DNA from 2 places in the Streptomyces sp. NPDC020742 genome. Region 2 is predicted to be linked to the other one. Evidence: predicted binding sites of a transcription regulator. Region 2 holds the regulator's gene; the other holds the start of a gene.
The links. Region 2 encodes HrcA, which represses chaperone genes, less so after heat shock. Its sites were predicted from a motif close to TTNGCACTCNGNNNNNCNGAGTGCNAA; they were not measured.

Region 1: groES (co-chaperone GroES) is a predicted target of HrcA. The motif match lies at 3,843-3,869, and genes of this name have one in related genera.

What each region holds. Positions count from the first base shown of each region.
Region 1 covers NZ_JBFAEA010000004.1:280,194-288,994, reverse strand. Annotated here, with positions in the region: gene tsaD (tRNA (adenosine(37)-N6)-threonylcarbamoyltransferase complex transferase subunit TsaD) at 1-311, shown strand, start outside; gene AB0G84_RS10645 (hypothetical protein) at 491-856, shown strand; gene AB0G84_RS10640 (class I SAM-dependent methyltransferase) at 864-2,057, opposite strand; gene AB0G84_RS10635 (FtsW/RodA/SpoVE family cell cycle protein) at 2,122-3,549, opposite strand; gene groES (co-chaperone GroES) at 4,016-4,324, shown strand; gene groL (chaperonin GroEL) at 4,459-6,081, shown strand; gene AB0G84_RS10620 (hydroxyacid dehydrogenase) at 6,186-7,172, opposite strand; gene AB0G84_RS10615 (DUF2264 domain-containing protein) at 7,370-8,801, shown strand, end outside.
Region 2 covers NZ_JBFAEA010000001.1:290,203-299,003, forward strand. Annotated here, with positions in the region: gene AB0G84_RS01150 (ATP-binding SpoIIE family protein phosphatase) at 1-623, shown strand, start outside; gene hemW (radical SAM family heme chaperone HemW) at 771-2,003, shown strand; gene AB0G84_RS01160 (DUF3097 domain-containing protein) at 2,161-2,994, opposite strand; gene AB0G84_RS01165 (MBL fold metallo-hydrolase) at 3,104-3,841, opposite strand; gene hrcA (heat-inducible transcriptional repressor HrcA) at 4,036-5,052, shown strand; gene dnaJ (molecular chaperone DnaJ) at 5,053-6,189, shown strand; gene AB0G84_RS01180 (nitronate monooxygenase) at 6,368-7,456, shown strand; gene AB0G84_RS01185 (16S rRNA (uracil(1498)-N(3))-methyltransferase) at 7,453-8,196, shown strand; gene AB0G84_RS01190 (hypothetical protein) at 8,265-8,801, opposite strand, start outside.

The DNA of each region.
Region 1 (8,801 bases), on a different contig from region 2:
CCCGGCTGCGGGCGATGGCCGAGCGCCGCTGCGAGGACGCCGGCATCACCCTGCGGGTGCCGCGGCCCAAGCTGTGCACCGACAACGGCGCGATGGTGGCGGCCCTGGGCGCGGAGATGGTGGCCCGGGGGCGGGCGGCCTCCGCCTGGGACCTCTCGGCGGACTCCTCGCTGCCGGTCACCGAGCCGCATGTGCCGGGGGCGGACCCGGCGGAGGAGACCGGTGACGGGCATGGCCACGGTCACGGTCACGGGCACAGCCACGGCCACGACCACGTCCACGAGATGAGCAAGCAGAACCTCTACTCCTGAAACGCCCCGCCTGCTGCGGACCGGTTGCTCCCGACCGCCCCGCCTTCCGCGGACCGGTTGCTCCCGACCGCCCCGCCTTCTGCGGATCGGTGACAACCGGCGCCTCCCCCGGCACCCCGTACGCCCCGAGGTCTTACCCTGGAGCGGCACCGGGCGCGCACGTGGGGAGGCGACAGGCTGTGGACTGGTTCTGGTGGGTCTTCATCTTCTTCATGGCGGGCGGCTTCGCGAAGGTCGCCGACACCGCCCGTACGGCGCTGCGCACCCGTCATGAGCGCAAGATGGAGCGCCTGGAGTCGGCCCGTCACGAGCGGCAGGAGCTGGCCGCCGCGCAGAAGCCGCCGGAGCCGGTGTGCGGCTGCACCCATCACCTCGCCAAGCATGACAAAAAGGGCAAGTGTCATGAGCGGGTGGAGCTCCCGGTCGCCTGGGACGCCGACCACAAGCCGGTCCAGTACGAGGCCGGCCAGTGCACCTGCCAGCAGTACATCGGCCCCCAGCCGCTCTCCCAGGTCTACGCCGAGGACCTCACCGACCTGGCCTGAGCGCCGGTCAGGCGCCGCCCACCGGGTGCCCGAGCAGCATCGTCGGCGCCCCGGCGACCCGGGTCAGGAAGATCGTCACCGAGGCGCCGCCGCCCGCCAGCTTCAGCTTCTTGCGCAGCTCCTCCGGCTCCACGGCGGAGCCCCGCTTCTTGATCACCGCGACCCCGACCCCGCGCTCGCGCAGCAGCGCCTTAAGCCGCTTGACGTGGAAGGGCAGCACATCGGTGAGCTCGTAGGCGGTCGCGTACGGGGTGGGGCGCAGCGCGTCGGCGGTGATGTAGGCGATGGTGGGGTCCAGGAGCCGGCCGTCGACGTCGGCGGCGACGTCCGCGACGAGGTGGGCGCGGATCACCGCGCCGTCCGGCTCGTACAGGTAGCGGCCCACCGGACCGGCCTCCGCGTCCGGCAGGCCCGCGCCGCGCAGCGAGTCACCGGCCGGCAGTAGCGTGGCGCGCCGGGCGCCGGGCTCGGTGCCGAACCACAGCACCGCCTCCTTCACCTCGCCCCCGTCGGAGATCCACTCCGTTCCGGCGTCCTCCGGCAGCGCCTCGTGCGGCACCCCGGGGGCGACCTTCAGCGCCGCGAAGGGGGCCGTACGGGCCGCCTCGACCGCCCACGACAGCGGCGGTGAGTACGCCTCCGGGTCGAAGATCCGGCCGCCGCGCGCCCCGCCGCGCCGGGCCGGGTCGACGAACACCGCGTCGTATCCGGCGGTGTCCACCTCCGTCACCTCGGCCTGGCGCACCTCGATCAGCTCCGCGAGCCCCAGCGCCTCGGCGTTCGCCCGGGCCGCCGCACAGGCCAGCGGGTCGCGGTCGACGGCCAGTACGCGGATCCCGGCCCGGGCCAGCGCCAGCGCGTCCCCGCCGATGCCGCAGCACAGATCGGCCAGGGTGCGCACGCCCAGCGCGGCGAACCGGGCGGCCCGGTGGGCGGCGACCGTGGTGCGGGTGGACTGTTCGACGCCGTGCGGGGTGAAGTACATCCGCCCGGCGTCCGCCCCGAACTTCGCCGCCGCGCGCTGCCGCAGCCGGGCCTGGCCGAGTGCGGCGGACACCAGGGGCGCGGGGTGGTCGCGGCGCAGCCGGGTGGCGGTGGCCAGCTCGTCCGCCGGGTCGTGGTCGCGCAGTTCGGCCAGCAGCGCCTGCCCCTCGGGGGTGAGCAGCGCGGAGAAGGTGTCGAGGTCGGTCACCTGCACCATTGTGGGCCAGACCCGGTCGGCCTGGCCGCCCGGTGGGCCACGCCCTGCCCCGCGGTCGCTCCCGTCACGCTGCCCGGCGGTCGCGCCGCCGCGCCGCCCGGCGTCGGGGAAGGCCCCGCAGCGGCCGGCGGTTCGGCGCGCCCTCCGGCTCCCGGCGGCGCTGGGCGTGGTCGCTGATCCGCAGCAGCAGCGCCACCATCACCCAGTTCGCGACCAGCGACGAGCCGCCCTTGGCGAGGAACGGCAGCGCCTTGCCGGTCAGTGGGATCAGACCGGTGACCCCGCCGGAGACCACGAAGACCTGGAGCAGCAGCGCCCCGGCCAGCCCGACCGCGAGCAGTTTGCTGAACGGGTCGCGGGAGGTCAGCGCCACCCGCAGCCCGCGCTGCGCCAGCAGGACGTACAGCATCAGCACGGCCATCACCCCGGCCAGGCCCAGCTCCTCGCCGACCGTGGTGAGGATGAAGTCGCTGTTGCCGGCGAAGCCGATCAGCTCGGGGTGGCCCTGGCCCAGGCCGCTGCCGCTGATGCCGCCGCTGCCGAAGCTGAACAGCGCCTCGCCCAGCTGGTTGGACATGCCCTCGGCGATGCCCTGCTTGGTGAAGGCGTGCATCGGGTCGAGCCAGGCGGTGACCCGGCCGTGCACATGCGGTTCGAGGGAGCCGACGACGGCCGCGCCGACGGTGGCCATCAGCAGGCCGCACACCACCCAGCTGGCGCGGTTGGTGGCCATGTAGAGCATGATCACGAAGACGCCGAAGAAGATCAGCGAGGTGCCCAGGTCCCGTTCGAAGATCAGCACCAGCAGGCTGATCGCCCAGATCGTGAAGATCGGCCCCAACTGCCGCCCTGGGGGCAGCTGGACGCCCATGACGCGGCGTCCGGCCAGCGCCAGCGCATCGCGGTTGACGGTCAGGTAGCCGGCGAAGAACACCGAGATCATGATCTTCACGAACTCGCCGGGCTGGAGCGACAGCGGCCCCAGCAGGATCCAGCGCTTGGCGCCGTACATGTCCGCGCCGAAGAACGCCGGTGCCATCAGCAGCACCAGTGCGACCGCCATCGTCAGGTAGATGTAGCGCTGGAGGATTCGGTGGTCGCGCACCAGCAGCAGGATGACGATGCAGACCGCCACCCCGATCACCGACCACACCAGCTGCCCGCTGGCCGCCTCGGCGATCTTCAGCCGGGGGGTGTGGGCGTAGGTGAGGTCCAGCCGGTGCAGCAGGACCAGGCCGATCCCGGTCAGCAGCGTCGCCACCGGCAGGATCAGTGGATCGGCGCGGGGGGCGAACCGGCGCAGCACCAGGTGCGGCACCAGCGCCAGGAAGAGCATGCTGACCGCGAAGCGGGCCAGGCCGCCGGGCAGTTGGCCGGTCATGGACAGCCCGGTGTAGGCGTAGCCGAAGACGGTGATCAGCGAGACGAGGGCCAGCAGCCGGGCCTCGGTCCGCCGGCGGTCCGGGGCCCGGGCGAGCGCGGCGAACGTCATGGTCCGCTCGGCGTCGCTCTCCGGCTTCTCCCGGGGCGCCCGGGCAGCGCTGATCGGTCCACGCACGGGAATCCTCCGCCATCGATGGTCAGGGCCGCGGACGATCCGGGCTGATCCACACACGACGTGCCGGCGCGGTTGGCGCGTCCGGCAGTCGGGGAAGTAGACGAGGCAGCCCCGAGGGTGGTTGCGAGGAACGGGAAGCCGTGTCCGCTTTGGTAGGGAAGCTACCCCTCGGCGACCTCGCGGTTCCCGTGGGCGTCACCCGGTCCCGCAGAACCGCACCCGGCGCGCTGGCACTCCGCTTGACCGAGTGCTAACCGCGGCATAGTCTCGGCGTTGGCACTCTCCAGTGGGGAGTGCCAGACACAGCGACGGGCAGGTCCGGCACCCGCGACGACGGATCCACCTGGTCGCCACCTCAGACAGTTAACCCCGTGAGATCTCCGAAGGGGGAGGTCGGATCGTGACGACCACCAGCTCCAAGGTTGCCATCAAGCCGCTTGAGGACCGCATCGTGGTCCAGCCGCTCGACGCCGAGCAGACCACGGCCTCGGGTCTGGTCATCCCGGACACTGCCAAGGAGAAGCCCCAGGAGGGCGTCGTCCTGGCCGTCGGCCCGGGCCGCTTCGAGGACGGCAAGCGCGTCGAGCTCGACGTCACCGTTGGCGACGTCGTTCTCTACAGCAAGTACGGCGGCACCGAGGTGAAGTACAACAACGAGGACTACCTCGTGCTCTCTGCGCGCGACGTGCTCGCGATCGTCGAGAAGTAATTCACCCGCTTTTGCCGTGATCTGCGCCCCTGGTTCCCGCGTCTAAACAACCCGGGGCAGGGGCGCAGTTCCGTTTTGACACAGCGGTCCCCACTGCGTGCCGAGGATCGCAATGAGAGGACTTGAAGCACCCCATGGCGAAGATCCTGAAGTTCGACGAGGACGCCCGTCGCGCCCTTGAGCGCGGCGTCAACAAGCTTGCCGACACGGTCAAGGTGACGATCGGCCCCAAGGGCCGCAACGTCGTCATCGACAAGAAGTTCGGCGCCCCGACCATCACCAACGACGGTGTCACCATCGCCCGTGAGGTCGAGATCGAGGACCCCTACGAGAACCTGGGCGCCCAGCTCGTCAAGGAGGTGGCGACCAAGACCAACGACATCGCGGGTGACGGCACCACCACCGCCACCGTGCTGGCCCAGGCCCTGGTCCGCGAGGGTCTGCGCAACGTCGCCGCGGGCGCTTCCCCGGCCGCCCTGAAGAAGGGCATCGACGCCGCGGTCAAGGCCGTGTCCGATGACCTCCTGGCCACCGCCCGTCCGATCGACGACAAGGCCGACATCGCCGCCGTGGCCGGTCTGTCCGCGCAGGACAAGCAGGTCGGCGAGCTGATCGCCGAGGCCATGGACAAGGTCGGCAAGGACGGTGTGATCACCGTCGAGGAGTCCAACACCTTCGGTCTGGAGCTGGACTTCACCGAGGGCATGGCCTTCGACAAGGGCTACCTCTCGCCCTACATGGTCACCGACCAGGAGCGTATGGAGGCCGTCCTCGAGGACCCGTACATCCTGATCCACCAGGGCAAGATCGCCTCGATCCAGGACCTGCTGCCGCTGCTGGAGAAGATCATCCAGGCCGGCGCCTCCAAGCCGCTGCTGATCATCGCCGAGGACGTGGAGGGCGAGGCCCTCTCCACCCTCGTCGTCAACAAGATCCGTGGCACCTTCAACGCCGTGGCCGTCAAGGCCCCCGGCTTCGGTGACCGCCGCAAGGCGATGCTCGGCGACATGGCCACCCTCACCGGTGCCACCGTCATCGCCGAGGAGGTCGGCCTCAAGCTCGACCAGGCCGGTCTGGACGTGCTGGGCACCGCCCGCCGCGTGACCGTCACCAAGGACGACACCACCATCGTCGACGGTGGCGGCAAGTCCGAGGACGTCGAGGGCCGGGTCGCCCAGATCAAGGCCGAGATCGAGGGCACCGACTCCGACTGGGACCGCGAGAAGCTCCAGGAGCGCCTCGCCAAGCTCGCCGGCGGCGTCTGCGTGATCCGCGTGGGTGCGGCCACCGAGGTCGAGCTCAAGGAGAAGAAGCACCGTCTGGAGGACGCCATCTCCGCGACCCGCGCCGCGGTCGAGGAGGGCATCGTCTCCGGTGGTGGCTCCGCCCTGGTCCACGCCGCCAAGGTGCTGGACGGCGGCCTGGGCAAGGAGGGCGACGAGGCCACCGGTGTCGCCGTCGTCCGCCGCGCGGTCGTCGAGCCGCTGCGCTGGATCGCGGAGAACGCCGGCCTGGAGGGCTACGTCATCACCTCCAAGGTCGCCGAGCAGGAGAAGGGCAACGGCTTCAACGCCGCCACCGGTGAGTACGGCGACCTGGTCAAGGCCGGCGTCATCGACCCGGTGAAGGTCACCCGCTCCGCGCTGGAGAACGCCGCGTCGATCGCCTCCCTGCTGCTGACGACCGAGACGCTGGTCGTCGAGAAGAAGGAAGAGGAAGAGGCCGAGGCCGGTCACGGCCACGGTCACGCGCACTGACGCGCGGCGCGCACCGCGCGCCGGCTGATCCGAAAGGCCCGGTTCCCGTTCGCGGGGGCCGGGCCTTCCGGCGTTCAGGTTCCCGCGGGTGGCCCGGCGGGCCGTCAGGCCGAGCGGCCGAGGTGCTCGGGGCGGACCGGGTCGGCGAAGGGCAGACCGCCGGCGTAGCGGGCGAGTTCGTCCAGGGCGCTGTCGGCGAGGCGGTGCAGCTCGGTGCCCATCGAGCCGGCGATGTGCGGGGTGAGCAGGACGTTCGGCAGCTCGTACAGCGGGGAGTCCGGGGGCGGCAGGGCGGGCTCGGTGACGTCCAGGACGGCGCTCAGCCGGCCGGAGACCAGCTCGGGCAGCAGGGCCGCCGCGTCGACCAGGGAGCCGCGGGCGGTGTTGACCAGCGTCGCGCCGTCCGGCATCAGGGCCAGTTCGCGGGCGCCCAGCAGGTGGCGGGTGGCGGGCAGTTGCGGTGCGTGCACGGTGACCACGTCGCTGCCGGCGCACAGCGCGGCCAGCGGCACCGGCCGCACCCCCAGCCGGGCGGCCTCGGCGGCGTCCAGGTACGGGTCGTACAGCAGGACGTCCAGGGCGAACGGGCGCAGCAGCTCGACGACCCGCCGGCCGATGCGGGAGGCGCCGATCACGCCGACGGTGCGGCGGTAGTTGCCGGCGCCGGCCAGCTCTCGGTGCCAGTCGTGCCCGGTGCGCAGCCCGCGGTAGCGGTGCGCGCTGTGCAGGACGCGCTTGTTGGCCATCAGGATCGCGGCGAGGGTGTACTCGGCGACCGGGAGCGCATTGGCCGCCGCCGCCGAGGAGACCGCGATACCGCGCTCCCAGCAGGCGTCGGTGAGGTGGTGCTTGACCGAGCCGGCGGCGTGCACGACCGCCCGCAGCCGGGGCGCCGCGGCCAGTACGGACGCGGTCAGCGGGGGCGCGCCCCAGCAGGTGAGCAGCACCTCGGCGTCGGCCAGCGCGGCGGCGACGGCCGGTGGGGGAGCGGCCAGGTCGTGGGCGACCAGCCGGGAGTCGGTACGGGCCAGGGCCGCGAGCCGGGTGTGGTGGCGGGCGTCGAGCAGCCGCTCGGCGACACCGGGGCCCATCGACAGCAGCAGGGCGGGCCGGTGCGCCGCGGGTGGCCCGCCCCCCGCGCCGTCGGCTTCCCCGGCGTGGCCGGCGGGGGGCGATGTGGTCATACGGCGTGCTCCTCCGTGGTCCCGTTCCGCTCGTCTTGACGCACCATCAGCTCACCGGGAGGATCCCTGGCTGTCGGCCGTCATCCTCCGCCCCAGGGGGCGCCATGCCCGGATCCCACCCCTTCCCCCTTCCGCCCGAGGACCGCCGGCGCAGCCCGTACACCGGCTTCACCCGCGCCCACTGGGAGGCCGCGGCCGACGCGCTGCTGTGCGCGGCCCGCCCCTACTTCTCCCCGCGGCACGGCCTGCTCACCCTCCCCGGCCCCCGCCCCAGCTGCTCCGGTCCCCGCTCCGACGCCCTCGAAGGGTTCGCCCGGACCTTTCTGCTCGCCGCCCTCCGGGTTGCCGGTGGCCGGGGCCACGATCCGCACGGCCACCTCGCCCGCTACGCCCAGGGCCTGGCCGCCGGCACCGCACACCCCACCGACGAGCGGGAGGTGACGTCCGCCGAGCCCGAATCCTGGCCGCGCATCGGCGCCGTCCGTCAGGCCCGCGTCGAGGCCGCCGCCCTCGCCCTGGCGCTGCGGCTGACCCGCCCCTGGCTCTGGGACACCCTCGGCGGGGACGTCCGCGCCCGGATCGCCGACTGGCTGCTGCCCGCCCTCGGCCCGTCCCCGGTGGACAACAACTGGTGGCTCTTCGGCCTGACCGTCGGCGGCTTCCTGGCGGAGGCAGGCATCGAGACCGGACGCGCCCGGGCCGCCGTCGACCGCGCGCTGGCCCGTATCGAGCACTGGTACCGCGGCGCCGGCTGGTACTCCGACGGCGACAACCGGGCGTTCGACCACTACAACGCCTGGGCGCTGCACTTCTACCCGGTCCTACACGCCCACCTCGGCGCCGACCGCGCCCTGCTGGCCGTCCACGGCCCCCGCCTGCGCGCCCAACTCGACGACTCCACCCGCCTCTTCGGCGCGGACGGCGCCCCGCTCCCGTTCGGCCGCTCCCTCACCTACCGCTGGGCCGCTGCCGCCGGCCCCTGGCTGGGCGCCCTCACCGGCCACACCCCGCTCACCCCGGGGGCCACCCGCCGCCTCGCCTCCGGGGCGCTGCGCCACTTCCTCGACCGCGGCGCGGTCACCGAGGACGGGCTGCTGTCGCTCGGCTGGTACGGGCCGTACGCGCCGATGCTCCAGGGCTACTCGGGGCCGGGGTCGCCCTACTGGGCGGCCAAGGGCTTCCTCGGTCTGCTGCTCCCGGCCAGCGCCCCGGTCTGGACCGCCACCGAGCAACCGCTGCCGGCCGAGACCGCGGACACCGCGCGGCCACTCGGGCCCACCGGCCTGCTGCTGCAGTCCACCGCCTCCGACGGGCTGGTGCGCGTCCACAACCACGGCAGCAACGGCGTCTCGGCCGGGCCCGACCCGTACTACGACCGCTTCGCCTACTCCACCCGCACCGGCCCCACGGCATCCGCCGGCGCCGGCCCGGGCCTCGCCGACAACCACTTCGCGCTGCTCGTCGACGGCCGCCCCACCTCCCGCGGCCCGGCCACCCCGTACGCCACCGGCCCGGACCGGGCCTGCTCCGTCCACA
Region 2 (8,801 bases):
TCACCGGGCTGGCCCGGCCGGTGCTGCGGCTGCTGGCCCGCGACGGCTTCGGCGTCGGCGAGGTGCTCGACCGGCTCAACAAGACCATGGCCCGCGAGGCCGCGGACTCGGTCGCGGCGGTCGCGGCGGCGGTAGCGGCGGCCGGCGCCGGGGCCGAGGCACCGGTGGAGATCCGTGAGGAGGGCGAGCAGGCCCGCTTCCTCTCGCTCCTCTACGGCGAGATCGTCCCGCACCCCGGCGGCGCCGGTGGCGCCCGCTGCACCCTCGCCAGCGCCGGCCACCCGCTGCCGTTGCTGCTCGGCACGGACGGCACGGTCCGGGTGGTGGCGGCGCCGCAGATGCTGCTCGGGGTGGTCCAGGACACCACGTACGTGAGCGAATCGTTCGACCTCTGCCGCGGCGAGACGCTGCTGTGCGTCACCGACGGCGTCACCGAGCGCCGGTCCGGCCGCCGGCTCTTCGACGACGAGGACGGCCTGGCCAAGACCCTCGCCGCCGGTGCCGGTTTGGGCGCCACCGACCTCGCGGACCACATCCGCAACACCGTCCACGCCTTCGGCCCGGTCCCGCCGGACGACGACCTGGCGCTGCTGGTCCTCCAGGCGGCGGGCGGCCCCGGGTAGGGCGCTTCCTTCGGATCTTCGTGGGCTCGCGTGGCCCACGGAGATCCGGTGGTCGACGAAGATCCGAAAGCAGCGCCGCTCGGCGCCGTCGGGGCCCGCCCCCGGGCCGGAGCCGGGGCACTCGCCGGATGACGGACAATGGTCCCCATGCCTTCTGCACTGCCCGATGGTGAGCCGATGCCCGAGGACGGGGCGCTGCCCCGCCGTGCGCTGACGGGCGCCGCCGGCCGGCCGCTCGGCTTCTATCTGCACGTGCCGTACTGCGCCACCCGCTGCGGCTACTGCGACTTCAACACCTACACCGCGAGCGAGCTGCGCGGCTCCGGCGGCGCCCTGGCCTCCCGCGACAACTACGCCGACACCGTCGTGGAGGAGATCCGGCTGGCCCGCAAGGTGCTGGGCGATGACCCGCGGCCGGTGGCGACCGTCTTCGTGGGCGGCGGCACCCCGACCCTGCTGCCCGCCGCCGACCTCGGCCGGATGCTGGCGGCGATCCGCGAGGAGTTCGGCCTGGCACCGGACGCCGAGGTCACCACCGAGGCCAACCCCGAGTCCGTCGACCCGCGCTACCTCACCGAACTGCGCGCGGCCGGCTACAACCGGGTCTCCTTCGGCATGCAGAGCGCCCGGCAGCACGTCCTGAAGGTCCTGGACCGTACGCACACCCCCGGCCGCCCCGAGGCCTGCGTCGCCGAGGCCCGCGCCGCCGGCTTCGACCACATCAACCTCGACCTGATCTACGGCACCCCCGGCGAGACCGACGACGACTGGCGGGCCTCCCTGGACGCCGCGCTCGGCGCCGGCCCCGACCATGTCTCCGCCTACGCCCTGATCGTCGAGGAGGGCACCCAGCTGGCCCGCCGGATCCGCCGCGGCGAGGTCCCGATGACCGACGACGACGTGCACGCCGACCGGTACCTCATCGCCGACGACCGGCTCACCGCGGCCGGCTTCTCCTGGTACGAGGTCTCCAACTGGGCCACCACCGACGCCGCCCGGTGCCGCCACAACGAGCTCTACTGGACCGGCGCCGACTGGTGGGGCGCCGGCCCCGGCGCCCACAGCCACGTGGGCGGCGTCCGCTGGTGGAACGTCAAGCACCCCGGCGCGTACGCCCAGGCCCTCAGCGAGGGGCGCTCACCGGGCGCGGGCCGCGAGGTCCTGGCGGACGAGGACCGGCGGGTGGAGCGCATCCTGCTCGAACTGCGGCTCTCCGACGGCTGCCCGCTCGACCTGCTCGCCCCGGTGGGCGCCCGGGCCGCCGCCCGCGCCCTGGACGACGGGCTGCTGGAGCCCGGCCCCTACGGCGCGGGCCGCGCGGTCCTCACGCTGCGCGGGCGGCTGCTGGCGGACGCGGTGGTGCGGGACCTGGTGGACTGACCGGCGGCCCGGTCCGCGGTGGGCGCGCCCGCACGGCGCCGGAGCGGCGGGCTGACCCGTCACCCCGAACGGACCCGTCCCGTACCCCACCGGAGGGGCCGCCCGCCGTCACCCCGCCCCCGCCGTCACCCCGCCCCCGCCGTCACCCCATCCGCCGTTACCCCGCCCCGCCGACCGTGACGAAGTCGATCAGCTCCTCCACCCGCCCCAGCAGCGCCGGCTCCAGGTCCTTGTAGGACCGCACGCACGACAGGATCCGCTGCCACGCCGCGCCGGTGTGCTCCGGCCAGCCCAGCGCCCGGCACACCCCGGTCTTCCAGTCCTGCCCGTGCGGGACGGCCGGCCAGGCCGGGATCCCCACCGACGACGCCTTCACCGCCTCCCACACATCGATGTACGGGTGGCCCACCACGCGGACGTGCTCACCGGTCACCCCGGCCGCGATCCGCGACTCCTTCGAACCGGGCACCAGGTGGTCGACGAGCACGCCCAGCCGGGCGTCGGGCCCCGGGGAGAACGAGCGCACGATCGCCGGGAGGTCGTCGATGCCCTCCAGGTACTCCACGACGACCCCCTCGATCCGCAGGTCGTCGCCCCAGACCCGCTCGACCAGTTCGGCGTCGTGCCGGCCCTCCACGTAGATGCGCCCGGCGCGTGCGACCCGGGCGCGGGCGCCGGGGACGGCGAGTGAACCCGATGCGGTCCGGGCCGGCCCGGACGGCGCCGGCCGGCTCTGCGGGCGGACCAGGGTGACCACCTTGCCCTCCAGCAGGAAGCCGCGCGGGGTCATGGGGAAGACGCGGTGCTTGCCGAACCGGTCCTCCAGGGTCACCGTCGGGCCCTCGGCGGTCTTCTCGCAGCGGATCACCGCGCCGCAGAACCCCGTGGTGACCTCCTCGACGACCAGATCGGGCTCGGCCGGCACCTCCGGGGCGGGGCGCTGCTTCTTCCAGGGCGGGGTGAGGTCGGCGCTGTAGCGCTTGCTGTGCATGGGGACCTGTTCTGTGCGAGGTGCGGACGTGCCAGGCGACGGTGACGGGAGGGCCGGGCGACGGTGACGGGAGGGCCGGGCAACGGTGACGGGAGGGCCGGGCGGCGGGTCAGGAGGAGGGAGCGGCGCCGAAGCGGGCGGCCAACGCGTCCCGCTGTGCCCGGACGAAGCGGGCGTCCACCACGGCGCCGTGGCCGGGGACGTACACCGCGTCCTCGCCGCCGAGGGCCAGCAGCCGGTCCAGCGCCGCCGGCCAACGGTGCGGCAGGGCGTCCGGGCCCGCCTGCGGCTCCCCGGACTCCTCGACCAGGTCGCCGCAGAAGACGATCTCGGGGGCGCCGTGCCGGCCGGGCACCAGGACCGCCAGGTCGTGCGCGGTGTGGCCGGGGCCGACGTTGGCCAGCAGCGCCTGGCGCCCGCCCAGGTCGACGGTGAGCTGGTCGTGCACGTGGTGGTGCGGGACGACCAGCAGATCGGCGGCCTCGGCCGCGGCGTCCCGGTCGAGGCCGTGCCGCACCGCATCGTGCCGCAGCTCGTCCTTGCTGCGGCGCAGCAGCTCACCCAGGCCGGTCGCGCCGAACACCTCGACGCCCGCGAAGGCGGCGGTACCCAGCACATGATCGAAGTGCGGGTGAGTTAGCGCGACATGCGTCACGTCCCGGCCCAGGACGGCCCGGACCGTCCGGCGCAGATCCGCGCCGTCGCGGAGGCTCGCGCCGGTGTCGACGATCATGACGCCGGAGGTGCCGGCGATCACGCCGACGGTCTCGTCCCAGCCCGGCATCCGGCGCCTGGCCACGCCGTCGCCGAGCTGTTCCCACCCGGCCTCTTCCCAAGCAGTGCGCATACCGAGACGCTAGCTCCCTCGCGATAGCGTTGCCCGGCAGATCGGTCGAAGACGGTCATCCGGCGGGTGCTGTGCGCGGTCGCCCTTGCCGTCCCCGTGCTACCCGGCCGTACACTGGCTCCGGGTCTGGCACTCGGCCCGTGTGAGTGCCAGGAGAAGCGAGATGACGGACGACCGGACTGGAGGTGCGCGGGATGCTCAGTGAACGCAGGCTCGAAGTGCTGCGCGCCATCGTCCAGGACTACGTCGGGACGGAGGAGCCGGTCGGCTCCAAGGCGCTCACCGAGCGCCATCGGTTGGGGGTCTCCCCGGCCACGGTCCGCAATGACATGGCGGCCCTGGAGGACGAGGGCTTCATCGCCCAGCCCCATACGAGTGCTGGGCGGATCCCGACCGACAAGGGCTACCGCCTCTTCGTCGACAAGCTGGCCGGCGTCAAGCCGCTGTCCAGCCCCGAGCGGCGGGCGATCCAGAACTTCCTGGACGGCGCCGTCGACCTCGACGATGTGGTGGGGCGCACGGTCCGGCTGCTGGCGCAGCTGACCCGGCAGGTCGCGGTCGTGCAGTACCCGTCCCTGACGCGGTCCACGGTCCGGCACGTCGAACTGCTGGCGCTGGCCCCGGCCCGGCTGATGTTGGTGCTGATCACCGACACCGGACGGGTCGAGCAGCGGCTGATCGACTGCCAGGCACCGTTCGCCGAGACGTCCCTCGCGGACCTGCGGGCGCGGCTGAACAGCCGGGTGGTGGGACGCCGTTTCACGGATGTGCCCCCGTTGGTGCAGGATCTCCCCGAGTCCTTCGAGCAGGACGACCGCGGCACGGTCTCGACAGTGCTGTCGGTGTTGCTGGAGACTTTGGTGGAGGAGACCGAAGAGCGGCTGATGATCGGCGGAACCGCCAATCTCACGCGCTTCGGACACGACTTCCCCCTGACCATCCGTCCGGTGCTGGAGGCACTTGAGGAGCACGTGGTGATGCTCAAGCTGCTCGGCGAAGCCAAGGACTCGGGCATGACCGTACGCATCGGGCATGAGAATGCCCACGAAGGCCTGACGTCCACCTCGGTCGTCACGGTCGGCTACGGTTCGGGCGACGAGGCAGTCGCCAAACTCGGCGTGGTCGGACCGACCCGCATGGACTACCCCGGAACGATGGGAGCGGTACGCGCAGTGGCACGTTACGTCGGACAGATCCTCGCGGAGTCGTAAGTGGCCACGGATTACTACGCGGTCCTGGGCGTTCGGCGCGATGCCTCGCAGGACGAGATCAAGAAGGCGTTCCGGCGGCTGGCGCGCGAGCTCCACCCGGACGTCAACCCGGATCCGAAGACCCAGGAGCGGTTCAAGGAGATCAACGCCGCTTACGAGGTCCTGTCGGACCCGCAGAAGAAGCAGGTATACGACCTCGGCGGCGACCCGCTCTCGCAGGCCGGCGGCGGCCAGGGCGCGGGCGGCTTCGGCGCGGGCTTCGGCAACTTCTCCGACATCATGGACGCGTTCTTCGGCACCGCCTCCCAGCGCGGGCCGCGCTCGCGGACCCGCCGCGGTCAGGACGCCATGATCCGGCTCGATGTCGAGCTGAGCGAGGCGGCCTTCGGCACGACCAAGGACATCCAGGTCGACACCGCCGTGGTCTGCACGACCTGCACCGGTGAGGGGGCGGCGCCGGGCACCTCGGCGCAGACCTGTGACATGTGCCGCGGCCGCGGTGAGGTCTCCCAGGTCACCCGGTCCTTCCTGGGCCAGGTCATGACCTCGCGGCCCTGCCCGCAGTGCCAGGGCTTCGGTACGGTCGTGCCGACCCCGTGCCCCGAGTGCGCCGGTGACGGACGGATCCGCTCCCGCCGCACGCTGACCGTCAAGATCCCGGCCGGTGTCGACAACGGCACCCGGATCCAACTCGCCGGTGAGGGCGAGGTCGGCCCCGGTGGCGGCCCCGCCGGTGACCTCTATGTGGAGATCCACGAGCTGGCGCATCAGGTCTTCCAGCGGCGCGGCGACGATCTGCACTGCACGGTCACCATCCCGATGACGGCGGCGGCGCTGGGCACCAAGTGTCCGCTGGAGACGCTGGACGGGGTGGAGGAGATCGACGTCCGGCCCGGCACCCAGTCCGGCCAGTCGATCCCGCTGCACCAGCGCGGTGTGACCCATCTGCGGGGCAACGGCCGTGGCGATCTGATCGTCCACGTCGAGGTCCAGACGCCCTCCAAGCTCGACCCCGAGCAGGAGGAGCTGCTGCGGCGCCTCGCCAAGCTCCGTGGCGAGGAGCGCCCCACGGGCCAGTTCCAGCCGGGGCAGCAGGGGCTGTTCTCGCGCCTGAAGGACGCGTTCAACGGGCGGTAGATAGTCGGCCGGAGCCCGGGGGCGCGTCCCCCGGGCAAGCGCCGTCAGCCGGGGCAGCGGGGGCTGTTCTCGCGCCTGAAGGGCGCGTTCAACGGGCGGTGGACAACGGGCCGGAGCGGGTTGGAAGAGCGTCCGGCCCCGGTTCGGGGTGGTGCCCTGAGCGTGACACGATGTGCGCATGCCCACCGCACTGACCGATCTCTGCCGCTACCCCATCGTGCAGGCCCCGATGGCGGGCGGCGGTTCCGGCCCGGAGCTGGCCGCCGCCGTCTGCGGTGCCGGCGGTCTCGGATCCCTCGCCGCCGGCTACAAGACCGCTGATGGCATGTACCAGGAGATCAAACAGCTGCGGTCGCTGACCGACCGGCCCTTCGGCGTCAACCTCTTCATGCCGCAGCCGTCGCTGGCCGACAGCGCCGCCGTCGACGTCTACCGCGAACAGCTCGCCGGCGAGGCCGCCTGGTACGAGACCGAACTCGGTGACACCGAAGGGCCCAGCGACGACGGCTACGAGGCCAAGCTCGCGATCCTGCGGGAGGACCCGGTGCCGGTGGTGTCGTTCACCTTCGGCTGCCCCTCGCGCGCGGTCCTCGACGCCTTCGCCAAGGTCGGGACGTACACCGTGGTCACCGCCACCACCGCCGCCGAGGCACAGGCCGCGCAGTGGTCCGGGGCGGACGCGGTGTGTGTGCAGGGCGTGGAGGCCGGCGGCCACCAGGCCACCCACCGGGACGACCCGCATGCGGACGGCACCGGTTCGGGGCTGGGGCTGATGGCGCTGCTCGGCCAGGTCCGGGAGGCCGTCCAGATCCCGGTGATCGCCGCGGGCGGGCTGATGCGCGGGGCGCAGATCGCGGCAGTGCTGGCCGCCGGGGCGACGATGGCGCAGCTGGGCACCGCCTTCCTCGCTACCCCGGAGTCGGGCGCCAATCCGCTCCACAAGCAGGCGCTCACCAACCCCCTCTACACACATACGGAGTTGACCCGGGCCTTCTCCGGCCGGCCGGCCCGCGGGCTGGTGAACCGCTTCCTGCGCGAGCACGGCCCGTACGCCCCGGCCGCCTACCCCGCCGTGCACTACCTGACCGCCCCCGTCCGCAAGGCCGCGGCCAAGGCGGGCGACGCGCAGGGGATGAACCTCTGGGCCGGGCAGGGCCACCGGCTGGCCCGCGAGCTGCCCGCCGCGCAGCTCGTCGAGGTCCTGGCGGCCGAACTGGAAGCGGCGCGCGCCGCGTTGACCCTCCCCACGGCCGGCGGCGCCGTATGACCGCGCCCGTTTTCCTCGTCGATGCGCTCGGGCCCGTACGGGCGGGCGGCACCCTGACCCTGGACGGCCCCGAGGGCCGGCACGCGGTGTCGGTGCGCCGGCTGCGGGTCGGCGAGGAGGTCGTGCTGACGGACGGTCAGGGCGCCGGGGCCTACGGGACGGTCGCCGCCGTCGAGGGCAAGGACCGGCTCACCGTGGCCGTCGCCGAGGTGCGCACCGAGGAGCGGCCGGAGCCCACCCTCACCGTCGTCCAGGCGCTCCCCAAGGGCGACCGCGGGGAGCTGGCCGTCGAGACGATGACCGAGACCGGCGTGGACGCGATCGTGCCCTGGTCGGCGGCGCGTTGTATCACCCAGTGGAAGGGCGAGCGGGCAGCCAAGTCGCTGGCCAAGTGGCGCGCCACGGCCCGCGAGGCGGGCAAGCAGTCCCGCCGGCTGACCTTCCCTGAGGTCGCCGACCCCTGCACGACCCGCCAGGTGGCGGCCCTGCTCGCCGACGCCGACTTCGCGGCCGTCCTGCACGAGGAGGGCAGCTCGCCGCTGGCCACCGCCGAACTCCCCGCCACCGGGCGGATCGTGCTCGTCGTCGGCCCCGAGGGCGGTGTCTCCCCGGAGGAGCTGGCCGTCTTCGCCGAGGCCGGCGCCCGGCCTTACCGGCTGGGCCCGACCGTGCTGCGCACCTCCACGGCGGGGACCGCGGCGACCGCCCTGCTGCTGGGCCGCACCGGGCGCTGGAGCTAGGTCAGCTTCTTTCGGATCTTCGTGGGTTTGGGCCCTAGCTCCGGTCCCCCCCCGTACGGCCCTCCGGTTCACACCGCCGGGTGCATCAGCGCCCCGGCCGTCGTCATCAGCTCCCTGAGGCTGCCGGCGAAGGTCGGCAGGAGCTGGAGGCAGAGTGCCCAGGCCTCCACGTCGGTGCCCAGGTGCGCGGTGGCCAGTGCGGCGGCGCGGTGGCGTATCCCGCGGCGGTCCGCCTGCGCGTCCGGGGACTCCACGGCCCGCAGCAGGCGGCCCAGGGCCTCGCGGGCGGGGCCGCAGTGGTCCAGCAGGTCCTCGGGGGTGAGCGCACCGCGCCGGAGGGCCGACCGGACCCAGGTGCGGTCGTCGTGGCCGCTCGCGGGGGCGTCGGGCAGGAGCTCCAGCAGCAGTTCGCGGGGGCAGTCCGGGCGCTCCGCGAGCGCCGTGGCAAGCCGGCCGGGCAGTTCGCCCGCGCGGCGGGCCTCGATCAGCGCGGGCCAGGGCAGGGCGATGCCGTCTCCGGCGAGCTTGTGCGCCTGCCGGTCGGCGGCGTAGGACGGTGCCGTGGTGAGGTACGCGATCAGCTTGGCCGGGTCCTCCTCGGCGGC